DNA from 2 places in the Bacillus sp. P4_D3 genome. Region 2 is predicted to be linked to the other one. Evidence: riboswitches for the same ligand, from Rfam matches in the RefSeq annotation. Region 2 holds a riboswitch; the other holds the start of a gene.

Region 1 (8,422 bases), on a different contig from region 2:
GTAATCGTAAGTTCCTATTACTATTAAAAGTACCTTTGTAATCGTAAGTTTCCATTACTATCAAAATTACCTTTGCGAATCTCTTCTTGATAGTCATTATCCTCATTAGCATAATGCTCAGAGTATAGTCCTTTTGCACCAAAGGCGTTATATGCACCATTACTCACAGTAGCATTTAATGCTCTTCCAGATTCATGGGATCCTAATTTATCCGAAGCGCTTTCAATATATGAATTATTTCCATTTGAATTAATAAAAGAAATTGCTACTGAACAGCGAGATGCATTTTGATTCGTAGTCGTTTGAGCTCTGTAAGATAGTAGATTACCGCTTTTGTGACCACTTAAAGTTGGATAGAATGCACTTGTTGAGATTGATGTTGCTAATACTACTAAAGTTGTAATTGAAAAAACCTTTCCTTTCATTAACAATCACCTCATAAATTAAATAGTTTAGTAGCGCTACATCGTCATAATACCCTTCAAGCCAATTTTTCTCAATAATAAACCCATATGTTTTACAAACTCTTTAAACGCTTAAACATTAATACATTTTTAAAAAGTAACGTATAAGTAGCAATACAAAAAAGGCTGCAGAGAACTCCTTCTCCACAGCCTAATTATTATTTTTGCAAAAACGCCTGTAAATCTGCAAACTGTCTCTTCGCATCTTCATAGCCTTGCTCATATAGATTTTGTAATTTAGCCGTATCCTTTTCCATACGATCTACTTGAAGCGGCACTTCCGGGCGAATAACAAATAAATTACCAGCTTGTTCTTCTTTTTCAATGTAGTGAAGTGTTTCATTATACACTTCATAACGAGCTAGCATCGTGTTAACAAGGTTCGGGTATTTTTTATAAGCTTTCGTTGCAACCCAGCCAAATTTCGATTTTTTCTTTGCGTAACCATGGTTTCTCGTCAAAATAACGACTGATTTTTTAAATCCATCCTCCTGTGCTTTACGAACTGGAATCGGATCAGAAATCCCGCCATCTAACAATTGCTTACCACGGTAATTTACTACTGGTGCGATGAAAGGTAATGAACTAGACGCTTGTAATAAATTTAGCGCATCATCATTCGTTCCCTCTTTTTCAAAATAAACAGACTGTCCTGTTTCACAATCCGTTGTTCCTACAAGAAAGCGTTCGGGACTATTAAAGTATGTTTCAAAATCAAACGGCACATGCTTTTCTGGAATTTCATGAAAAATGAATTCCATATCAAATAACTGACGTTTTCTCCATAAGTTTTTATACGATAAATACTTCGGATGTGATACATAATCAATATTGACCGTTTTGTTTCTATTTCTTTGTCTGGAAAGATACGACGCTGCATGACAAGCACCAGCTGATACACCGACTACATATGGAAAATATAAATCTTGTTCCATAAAGTATTCTAGTATCCCACCAGTATATACACCACGCATACCGCCTCCTTCTAATACTAACCCCGTATTTTCAAGCATGTTATTCTCTCCTCTTTATATACATTGACTCTTTAATTATTCACTATGTTAAGTATCTTTTTCTATTATATATGAGTTCTTTCAGAAATTATATTCAAAAGGCTTGAAAAAAGAAAAATAGAGACTCCTGAACAATCCAGTCTCTATTTTAAGCTCTTTGATCAGCAACGATATGAATATCAATATACTTCGTTTGTCTCATAATTTCATTTACAATAGAACCTTTTCGTATTTCTTCCCACCGTGTTCTCGCCGATTGCCCAAGTAAAACTTGTGTCACCTGTAGTCTTTTCGCAACTTCAATAATAACGTCAGCTGGCTTTCTTCCTTTCGCTTCTTCTAATACAAAGCTCGCCTCAAATTGATTCGTTAGCGATTTCCACTCTTCAATTGTTTGCTTTTTCCCTGCTGAAAGGGAATCTATATTTTCCCTTTCTACATTTAAGACATACAATTCAGCGTTTAACCGATCAGCCATGCGCCAACCTCGCCGTATTAATTTCTCCGCTGTCGAACTATATTGCACACAAACGAGAATTTTTTCCTTCACGCCAATCGGTTCTATAACTGTTTGGCTAATTTTCTCATCCATATCATCTGCAACTTCTCGAAGTGATAATTCCCTTAGTGCCCCTAAATTATTAAGTGTAAAGAAATTTTGTAAGCTTTGTTGAATTTTTTCTTCCTTATATATCTTTCCATCTATTAATCTCTTCCTTAATACTTCCGGTGTTGCATCAACGAGTTGAATTTCATTTGCTTTTTGCAAAATAAAGTCTGGAATACGCTCTCTTACTTTTATATTCGTAATTTGAGCTACAATGTCATGAACACTTTCTAAATGTTGAATATTAAATGCTGATAATACGGATATGCCTGCTTCTAATAATTCTTGTACATCCATATAACGTTTCTTATTTTTAGATCCAGGAATATTACTATGCGCGAGTTCATCCACTACAACTACTTGCGGTGCACGCTTTATAATTCCTTCCACATCAAGCTCACAAAATAACTTTCCTTTATACTGTATTTCTTTTAAAGGGACTTTTTCTAAATCAGCAATCGCTTCTGCTGTCTCTTCCCTCCCATGTGTTTCAATTAAACCAATTACAATATCAATACCATCTTTTTTCATTTCTCTAGCATCATAGAGCATCTTATAACTTTTCCCTACCCCTGGTGCAGCCCCTACGTATAGCTTTAACTTCCCGCGATTTTGCTGACGAATATATTCTAGATACTCTTCTGGCGTCCGCCTTTGAAACGTCGGTTTATAATCATCCGCATACAAAATACTCACACCCTTTCTTTTGAAACAACGCTACCTCAATCCTTTAGATTGAGGTAGCGTTATTTCTATTTCATTAGTTTCTGTAATTCTAAATTTAACTTTAAGACATTCACGCGATCTTCTCCAAACAAGCCGAGCGCAGCGCCTTCCGTTTGATCCTTAATCAATTGATCTAGCTTTTCTTTCGGAATATTCGTTAATTTCGATATACGATCTACCTGTACAGAAGCCGCCTTTGGACTAATGTCAGGATCAAGCCCTGAACCTGAATTCGTCACTAAATCTATCGGTACTTCTGTAACTGGAACGGTTGGATTTTGTTTCTTCCAGTCTTCAATACTTTTCTCTACTCGTTTCTCTAAATCTGGATTAGACGGTGCATAGTTATTTGAACCGGATGCCTCTGCTTTATATTCTATACTAGAGACGCGTCCATGAAAATAACGTGGATCTGTGAAATTTTGACCGATTAATTTTGAACCAACTATTTCATCCTTATCATTATATATAAGACTTCCATCCGCATTATCCTTCATTACCGCTTGCGCAATACCAGTTACAATAAGCGGGTATACGAGGCCACACAAAACTAAAAATGTAAAAGTAATACGAATAATTGGTGATAGTATACTTTGTTTCTTCGCCATCTTTTTCCCCTCTTCCTTATATGAACAAGCCGACGATCATATCAATTACTTTAATTCCAATGAACGGAACGATAACCCCGCCAAGCCCGTAAATGAGTAAGTTTCGGCTAAGCAGCGCATTCGAACTCATCGGCTTATATGCAATACCTTTCATCGCTAGCGGAATGAGTAACGGAATAATAACCGCATTAAATATTAATGCTGATAAGATTGCTGAAAGCGGTGATGTTAATTTCATAATGTTTAATGCTTCCATTTGCGGAATCGCAAGTGTAAACATCGCTGGAATGATTGCGAAGTATTTCGCAATATCATTCGCAATACTAAACGTCGTTAACGCACCACGTGTCATTAACAATTGCTTACCGATTCCTACAACCTCAATAATTTTAGTTGGATTCGAATCTAAATCGATCATATTGGCCGCTTCTTTCGCAGCTGTGGTACCACTATTCATCGCCAATCCAACATCAGCTTGCGCTAACGCCGGGGCATCATTTGTACCATCACCTGTCATTGCTACAAGTTTCCCTTTATCTTGCTCTGCTTTAATAACCGCAATTTTATCTTCTGGTTTACACTCAGCAATGAATTCATCTACCCCTGCTTCTTTCGCAATTGTTGCTGCTGTTAATGGATTATCACCTGTACACATAACCGTTTTAATTCCCATTTGGCGCAATTGTTCAAAACGTTCACGCATACCAGGTTTTACTGTATCCTTTAAATAAATCAAACCGTAAATACGATCATCTACTGCAACTACAAGCGGTGTCCCGCCCTCTTTTGAAATTAAATCTGCTTTTTGATTCACATCTTTCGGAATTGTTCCACCTTGCGATTGAACCCATTCAATAACGGCACCGACAGCACCTTTTCTCACTTTCGTTCCGTCCTGTAAATCAACACCACTCATTCTCGTTTCTGCTTTAAACGGAACAAATTCACCTTGTTCTGCAAGTTCTCTATTATATGATATAGATTTCGTTTGTACATATTCTATAACTGATCGACCTTCTGGCGTTTCGTCTAAAACTGAGCTAATTGCAGCCCATTTTCCTACTTGCTCAATCGTTTCATTTCCTACAGGTAGCAGTGTATGTGCCATCCGGTTCCCGAAAGTAATCGTACCTGTTTTATCTAAAATAATTGTATTAATATCACCCGCAGCTTCTACTGCTTTCCCTGACATTGCTAGCACATTAAATTTTGTCACACGGTCCATCCCAGCAATACCAATCGCTGATAATAACCCACCAATTGTCGTTGGAATTAAACAAACTAACAACGCTACAAGTACAGCTGTTTCAATTTGAAACCCTAAATAATTTGTGAAAATCGGCAACGTCACAACAACGATTAAGAAAATAAGAGTTAAACTCGTTAATACTGTATTTAAAGCAATCTCATTCGGCGTTTTTTGACGAGCAGCGCCTTCTACTAATGAAATCATTTTATCAATAAATGATTCACCAGGATTGCTCGTAATTATAATTGTAATCTCATCACTTACGACCATCGTTCCGCCTGTTACGGAACAAAAATCACCGCCCGCCTCTTTTATTACAGGAGCTGATTCCCCTGTAATTGCAGATTCATCTACAGACGCTAATCCTTTAATTACTTCACCATCATTCGGAATCATTTCTCCTTGTTTTACAATAACAACGTCACCTTTTCTCAGATCAGTTGCTGAAACTTGAACAATATCTCCATTTTCTTTTACAACATTTGCAAACACATCTTTCTTCGATTGTTTTAAAGAATCTGCTTGTGCTTTACCACGACCTTCAGCTAACGCTTCTGCAAAGTTAGCAAATAAAACTGTAAATAATAGAATGAGAGAAACTGTTATATTAAACCATCCTGGTACACTATTAGAACTACTTGGAAGAAAGGATAAAATGAACGTAATTATAAAGCCAATTTCCACAATGAACATAATCGGATTCTTTATCATTACTTTCGGATTCAATTTCGCAAAGGATTGTTTCATCGCATGCGTCACGATATCACGATCCAACGTTTTCGCTTGTCTAACCTCATCTTCCACAGCATGTATTTGTGACTGATTTATTTGTTTTTCTTTTACCACTACCGGTCTCATCATTTACCCTCCATTACTTCAATGTAAGAAATTCTGCAATTGGGCCGAGTACTAACATCGGGAAGAATGTTAACGCACCAACAATTACAATCGTTCCGATAAAGATCCCTCCAAATAAACCATTATCTGTACGGAACGTTCCGACTGTTTCTGGCACTACCGTCTTCTCTTTCAATGAAGCTGCCACAGCTAACATTGTAATTAAGCTGAAATAGCGCCCTAAAAACATAACTAAACCAGTTGTAATATTCCAAAACGGTGTATTATCTGCTAATCCTTCAAATCCTGATCCATTATTCGCAGCTGACGATGTATACTCATATACAACTTGCGTTAAACCGTGGAAACCTGAATGAGAAATTGCATCCGTCCCTAAATTTGTTGAAAGAGCTAATGCTGAAAACCCTAAAATAAGTAATGGATGAAATAATATCGTTACCGCAATTAATTTCATTTCCTTACCTTCAATTTTCTTACCTAAAAACTCTGGTGTCCGTCCAACCATTAACCCAGATATAAAGACTGCAATAATTGCATACATAATAATGTTAACAAAGCCTGCTCCAACACCACCGTATACTGTATTTAACATCATATTTACGAGTGGTACTAAACCACCAATTGGTGTTAATGTATCATGCATCGTATTAACTGCTCCTGTTTCAGCAGCTGTCGTTACTGTTGCGTATAGTGAAGAAAATACTGTTCCAAATCGTACTTCTTTTCCTTCTGTACTTCCTTGTACATGTTCAATACCCATTCCATTTAACGCTGGATTCCCATTTAATTCCGCTGTAGTAATCGTTATAAACCCTAGTAAAAACACCATAAATAGTGAAACGAAAAGGATACGTCCTTGTTTTTTATTTCCTACCATTCGTCCGTACGTAAATGGTAGTGCTGTTGGCAATAACATCATAAGCATCATTTGTAAAATATTACTCATTTGTCCTGGATTTTCGAAAGGATGTGTAGAATTTGCCCCGAAAAATCCACCGCCGTTATTTCCAAGTTCCTTAATGGAAACGAATGATGCAACTGGACCACGCAAAATACTTTGCTTCGCACCATCAATTGTTTGTGCTGTAACTGCCCCGTCTAACGTTTGTGGTACACCAAGTGCGACAAAGACTAGCGCTGCAATAAATGCGATAGGAAGAAAAACTCTCGTTAATGCTCTCGTAAAATCAACGAAAAAGTTACCGAGTTCTTTTCCAGCGAGTCCTCTAATAAAAGCCATAACAAGTGCTAACGTCGTTGCTGGTGCCGCAAACATTAAAAATGTAATCCCGATTAATTGTGATAAATAAGATAAACCATTTTCACCGCTATAATGCTGTAAGTTTGTATCAGCCATAAAACTAATCGCTGTATTAAAAGCCAGCGTAGGCTCCATTCCTTCAATATGTGCTGGATTTAGCGGCAGCACACCTTGTAATCTGAAAATGAAATATACGACAACAATCATGAATCCATTGAGTAAAACTAATGATAATGCGTACTGTTTCCACGTTTGATTGTATGCTTTTACACCCGTAATTTTAAAAATAAGTTTTTCAAAAGGCCCGAATACTTTATCTAGCGTTTTGCTACCTTGAAAGGCTTTCTCTAAATAAATCCCCGTTGGCTTTGCTACTAAAATAAACAAGAGCATTGTAATAACGACTGCAACCCAAATCATAATGAATGATTCCCCCTAATTAAAACTTTTCTGGATTTAATAATGCGTACACTAAGTACACCGTAATCGCTGCAACAATAACCGATAAGGCAATCATCATGATTGCTTCCCTTCTTTCACAACTTTATCTGACCAACTTGCAAGACTTGCCATCGATGCGACTAACCCAACAAAAATCCCGATCATTACAACATCTAACATAACTACCCCTCGCTTTTTGTTAAAATTTACCATATAGTTATCAAAAAAAGAACACTAAGCTCCACTTAGTGTTCGAAACGAACAACACAAAGTAAACCTCCTCTCTAAACGCTTACGAGGTTAGCTGTCGGATTCGGGCCTAAAGAGTAGCCCTACTTTCAAAATTGAAAGATTCACCCCAAGTGACGATGCACAAAATTGGTTCCCCCGCTCCATTTCTGGAACTCAGCGATTTTAGGTTTTTTTGGAAATTTCATAAATGATTTATGAGAGTAAATATACTCCTCTATATTTAACTTGTAAAGAGGCAAATTACTAAAAAAAAGAAAATATTCCGTCGTTTAAGCGTTTACATTACGTGTTATTAATATTCTTTCATCTGTTTTCTTGTCTTTTCTTTCTTTTTCATAAAAATAATCCTTTAAATATGAAATAAAAAGAGCGAATTACATGAAGTGCATAGCTTGTTGCACTCAGTATTCGCTCTTTTTTCATTCAACCTTTATTCTCCTCGTAAAAATGCACGTAAATTTCTTCCCCGAATATAAACTTGCGACAGTTCTGCATGTAGCTGCTCATATTCGATAATATCTGTTTTTAAATATAAGGCATCTTTCGATGGCAATATTATATATGGCCTTGGAAAAATAGGATCGAGCGCCACCAATTCTTGAACTCGCTCTACCGATGCCACCCAACGATTCGCTATATCTCCTAGTAACAATACCTTCATCTTCGTTTCCCCCGCTCTATTCAAAAAATAAAAAAGAAATATTATCACAGTTCGTAAACACTACAAATTTAGCTCCAATTGTTTCATAGAGCCTGGCTGGATAGCGTTTATTCTTTGTAACAACAGTAATAGGCGCTTGAAAAGAGAAACGAATGCGTTCTGTGAAAAAGCTAACTATCGGAAGCTCATCTCCTAATAAAATTACTTTCTTAATCCGCTCGCAAATACTAGTAAAATCCTGCTCCTTATTACAGCTATAAGTCGAATCAAATCCACAATTCC
Region 2 (4,483 bases):
ATGGTTAAAAATAGAGAACGTTCTCACCGTGAGTCATGTACGAAACACCTCTCTCAAACTTTATTTCTACAGTACTTACTTATTGTTATAAAACATTTCATAACTTTTCACATGTGTTTAGTATGAATAACATTGTATAAAATTTCTGTTTCATCGCAATTTCCATATTCACACAGTGAATATATTACATGAAAATATTATTCATTTTAAGATAAATAACGCACGTAAATATGAAATTCCGTTTTGTTTTTATTAAAGTTTTGTACTGTAAGGTCATTTAAACACAGCTATTCATCTATCGTAAAGAAGTATTTTAATTCCCTTTATTTTCAAGACCTCATGTCCTTATTCCAAAATAAAATCCACTTAACTTCCTCCATTAAAATATCCATATATCACAACAAAAAACACTGTTTACTCATAAGTGATTACATTATATCAATATAACTTTAAGGCCTATATGCAATTATGCATAGCATATACACAAAAAGGATAGCTTCACTTTCGTGAAGCTATCCTTAAAAAATCTTATTACTTTTTCAAATGATATGGAACTGTCGTAATAACAACATTTCTTTTATAGAGTAAATACGCACGAATGAGTAAACTAGACTGATTATGAAGAATGTTATGCCAACCTTTTTTCGGAATAAACTGTGGTATAACGACCGTAACTCGGTAATTTGATTCACTCGCTTTATATTGCACTGTGTCAATAAATTTTGTAAGCGGCTGAATAATGCTTCTATAATGAGAATGTAATGTAACAAGCCTTACTTCAGGTTGCCACTTCTCCCATTTCTCTTCAAATTTCTTTTCCTCTTCTCTGTCAAAAGCAACATATACAGCGATAACTTGATCTGCAGAAAGAGCCTTAGCATAGTTCAATGAATTTTCTACTACATGAGTCATACCAGCTACAGGAACGACAATTACATTCCCTTCAATCGGAACAAGTGGTTCACAAGTTTTTAAACTTAATTGATCGCCCACTGCATCATAATGCTTCTTAATTCGATGGAACAAGAAGATAATAAAAGGTAAGAAAATAAGGATTGACCAAACTTGTGCGAACTTAGTTAAAAAGAACATGCTCATAACGATAAAACTAATGACTGCACCAATTAAATTAACCGTTAATCTTAAAGCCCATCCTTCAGGCTTTTCACGAAGCCATTTTAGTACCATTCCAGTTTGAGAAAGTGTAAACGGAATAAATACCCCTACTGCATATAGCGGAATCAAGTGTTCTGTTTTCCCCTGAAAAGCTACAATTAAAATAATCGAAGAAATCCCAAGTATAATAATACCGTTTGAATAACCTAGGCGGTCTCCTCTAATCGTAAACATTCTCGGTATGAACTTATCTTTTGCAAGATTAACCGCTAATAGTGGAAATGCAGAATAACCTGTGTTAGCCGCAAGAATTAATATTAAAGCTGTTGTACCTTGTATGAAATAGTACATGAAATTACGTCCAAAAGTTTGTTCAGCAATTTGTGAAACGACTGTTACTTCCTTACTTGGATTAATTCCGTAATAATAAGCTAAAAAGACAATTCCAGAAAATAAAACTGCAAGTAATGCACCCATTGCAAGCAATGTTTTCGCTGCATTGTTAGGTGCAGGATCTTTAAAGTTTGGAATTGCGTTAGATATCGCCTCAACACCCGTTAAAGCAGAGCTTCCTGAAGCAAATGCTCGTAACAGTAAGAACAAACTAATTCCCGCAACTGGTGTTCCAATTGGCGAATGCAGCGTGGGTGAAACGTGACCAGTCAAAATATTATATATTCCTACACCAATTAATATAAATAATGCTACAACGAATAAATAAACCGGATATGCTAAAACGGAAGCTGATTCCGTTACGCCTCTTAAATTTAAGATGGTAATCAATATGACAAATATAATCGCAATGATTACATTATGTGCATGTAAACTAGGAAAAGCTGATGTGAGTGCATCTGTACCTGCGGACACACTTACTGCAACAGTTAAAATGTAATCGACTAATAAAGATCCTCCAGCTATTAATCCCGGATTCATCCCTAAATTTTCTTTTGATACAACATATGCTCCGCCGCCATGAGGGTAAGCAAAAATAATTTGTCGATAAGATAAAATAAGAGCTGTCAATAATACTAATACCCCAACAGCTATCGGAATGGAATACCAATAAGCTATTGCTCCAAGACCTGCTAGTGCAATTAATATTTGCTCTGGTCCGTATGCGACCGATGACAATGCGTCAGAAGATAAAATGGCTAGCGCCTTCGTTTTATTAAGTTTTTGCTCTCCTAACTCAGTTGATTTTAACGGTCTTCCAATTAAAAATCTTTTAATAGATGAAACCAATGCTGTCCACTCTCCAATAATTTTGTACGAACGATTCTGCTAGTTACAGCGATAAACTATTTCTTCAGAAAACAAAAATGTCTACAAGCCATAACGAAATAGACTTGTAGACATTATTTTTTTTGTCGCACAAGCTCCACCTTCCTTCTCAATATAACGCTTACGAGGTTAGCTGTCGGATTCGGGCCTATGAGTAGCCCTACCTTTTTCAAGGATTCACCCCATTGGATTATGTACTAATCCATAAGAACGGGTCCCCCGCACCATGCGGCTTCAGCGATTTAGAAAATTGAAACTGTGGATTATAATACTCCTTTATTTTCAAAAAGTAAACAAAAATTTTAAAAAAGAAAAAAATTAAAACGATTGCGCATAATCCACCGAAAAATATACATAATGAATACTAAAAATCCACAAAGGAGACCCGTATGTCTAAAGAAAAGAAGCCACTTTTTTCCGATTCCTATTTAGATGCAGTAGCAAATGAAATTAATCAGCTATATGGTAAACGTGAAAGAGAACGAAATACGACAGATAAACCGAAAAGAAACGAATAAATTGTCAAAAAGAAACAAAAAAAGGATAGCAACATTTATATTTTGCTATCCTTTACTCTTTTTCATACCATTTCTTTAGTAAAAATCATTTTTTCATACACCTTTAAATTTTGATACACAACACTTAATAAAGGCACATCTATAGACATTTCCTCTGCTAATTTCAATAAGTATCCTTGTAAATGCTTCCCTTCAATGAGCGAACCTTTTTCCATATCCCGTTGCATCGATGACTTCATATCATACGAAATTTTATCAATCGTTTTCATATGTTCCTGGGCTATATTCTCCTTAACTGGAGCCCCCATAGATTTCATGATTTGCACTGATTCTTCAAATAAGTTCCTAATAAATTCTCGGCCTCCATCACTCTCACGAATCGGTCCTATCGGCGCACGCATTAATGTTGTCACACCTGACATTACGGTGATAAATAAATATTTATGCCACATATCTTGCACAATATTTTCACTTAAAACAAAACTAGCTTTTGTATCTGCAAATGTTTTAGAAATAAGCTTTATTCTCTCTGAATCTTGAGACTTAATTTCCCCAAATACAAGTCTGTTGGCAGCACTCGTTTGTACAATTTCTCCCTGATCGTTTAATGTCGTCTCGATAAAGCATAGACCGCCAATTACTTTCTCTTCACCTAATTCCTTTTGTAATAGTGATAAATGAGCGATACCATTTAACAATGGGATTATTACAGTATTTTTACCTACAAACGGCTTTAAATCTATGGTCGCCTCGTGTAAATGATACGCTTTTGTTGAAAATAAAATCACATCAAATGGAGTCGTTCTATCTTCTTTCGTTACCAATTTCGGTTGAAATGAAAAATCTCCATTAACACTACGAATAACAAGGCCTTTTTCTTCTAATTGCTGTTTTCTTTTGCTGCGAACGAGAAATGTAACATCTTCTCCCTTTTCTACTAATCGGCCACCGAAAAATCCGCCAACGCCCCCAGCTCCTAATACTAAAATACGCATACAACATCCCCCTTTTTCTAACACAATTATACTAATTTTAGTATACATAACATTATACATGTCCTTTGTTAAATAAGCTGAATTTTCATTCTTAATCTAATGAACAAGAGAGGTTATTTTCAAGAAAAATTGGGCATGTTGTTTCTATAGCTTATACGGAAAGGAAACAATGTAAATGGAGGCAATACAAACAATCGAGGAAAAAGATGTAACAACAGCTATATTTCAATTTATATTCCCGTTTTCGTTTAAAACTGGATATGAACAAAATATGTTCCCTTTCTTACAAAAAAATGATTTTCGACCTTTTCGACTCGATCATCTTGAAGATGAAAATACATATTACGGGAAATTTCAAGTTTCACATCAAAATATGGAAGCATACTATCTTTCCTTTACAAATAAAATTCTCTTTCCTCATTCAGAACATCAAAAAGGATTACAGCGCTATTCTAAAGACCTTAATTTAAATGGACATTTAACAACTAACCTTATTTCCGTTCCATTCAAGATACATTCTATTGATGTAACACTTTGTCCTTATGAGCTTGGGTTCTTAACAATTCGGACAGA

What was found. Region 2 has a riboswitch for cyclic di-AMP ahead of AC1DTM_RS14655 (APC family permease). Riboswitches for the same ligand answer to the same signal wherever they lie in the genome.
Region 1: it holds a riboswitch for cyclic di-AMP, as region 2 does, so the genes downstream of both, AC1DTM_RS08385 (SipW-dependent-type signal peptide-containing protein) here and AC1DTM_RS14655 (APC family permease) in region 2, are expected to answer to the same signal.

Annotation. Positions count from the first base shown of each region.
Region 1 is NZ_JBFUIN010000038.1:12,919-21,340, reverse strand. Features, by position in the region: gene AC1DTM_RS08420 (hypothetical protein) at 24-425, opposite strand; gene AC1DTM_RS08415 (patatin-like phospholipase family protein) at 623-1,477, opposite strand; gene kdpDN (KdpD-like non-kinase potassium sensor) at 1,626-2,780, opposite strand; gene kdpC (K(+)-transporting ATPase subunit C) at 2,837-3,418, opposite strand; gene kdpB (potassium-transporting ATPase subunit KdpB) at 3,435-5,525, opposite strand; gene kdpA (potassium-transporting ATPase subunit KdpA) at 5,539-7,206, opposite strand; gene kdpF (K(+)-transporting ATPase subunit F) at 7,226-7,306, opposite strand; gene AC1DTM_RS08385 (SipW-dependent-type signal peptide-containing protein) at 7,303-7,407, opposite strand; cyclic di-AMP (ydaO/yuaA leader) riboswitch at 7,503-7,648, opposite strand; gene AC1DTM_RS08380 (hypothetical protein) at 7,910-8,140, opposite strand; gene AC1DTM_RS08375 (hypothetical protein) at 8,157-8,422, opposite strand, start outside.
Region 2 is NZ_JBFUIN010000136.1:425-4,907, reverse strand. Features, by position in the region: gene AC1DTM_RS14655 (APC family permease) at 532-2,358, opposite strand; cyclic di-AMP (ydaO/yuaA leader) riboswitch at 2,501-2,647, opposite strand; gene AC1DTM_RS14650 (hypothetical protein) at 2,787-2,915, shown strand; gene panE (2-dehydropantoate 2-reductase) at 2,978-3,910, opposite strand; partial or broken gene AC1DTM_RS14640 (hypothetical protein) at 4,086-4,483, shown strand, end outside.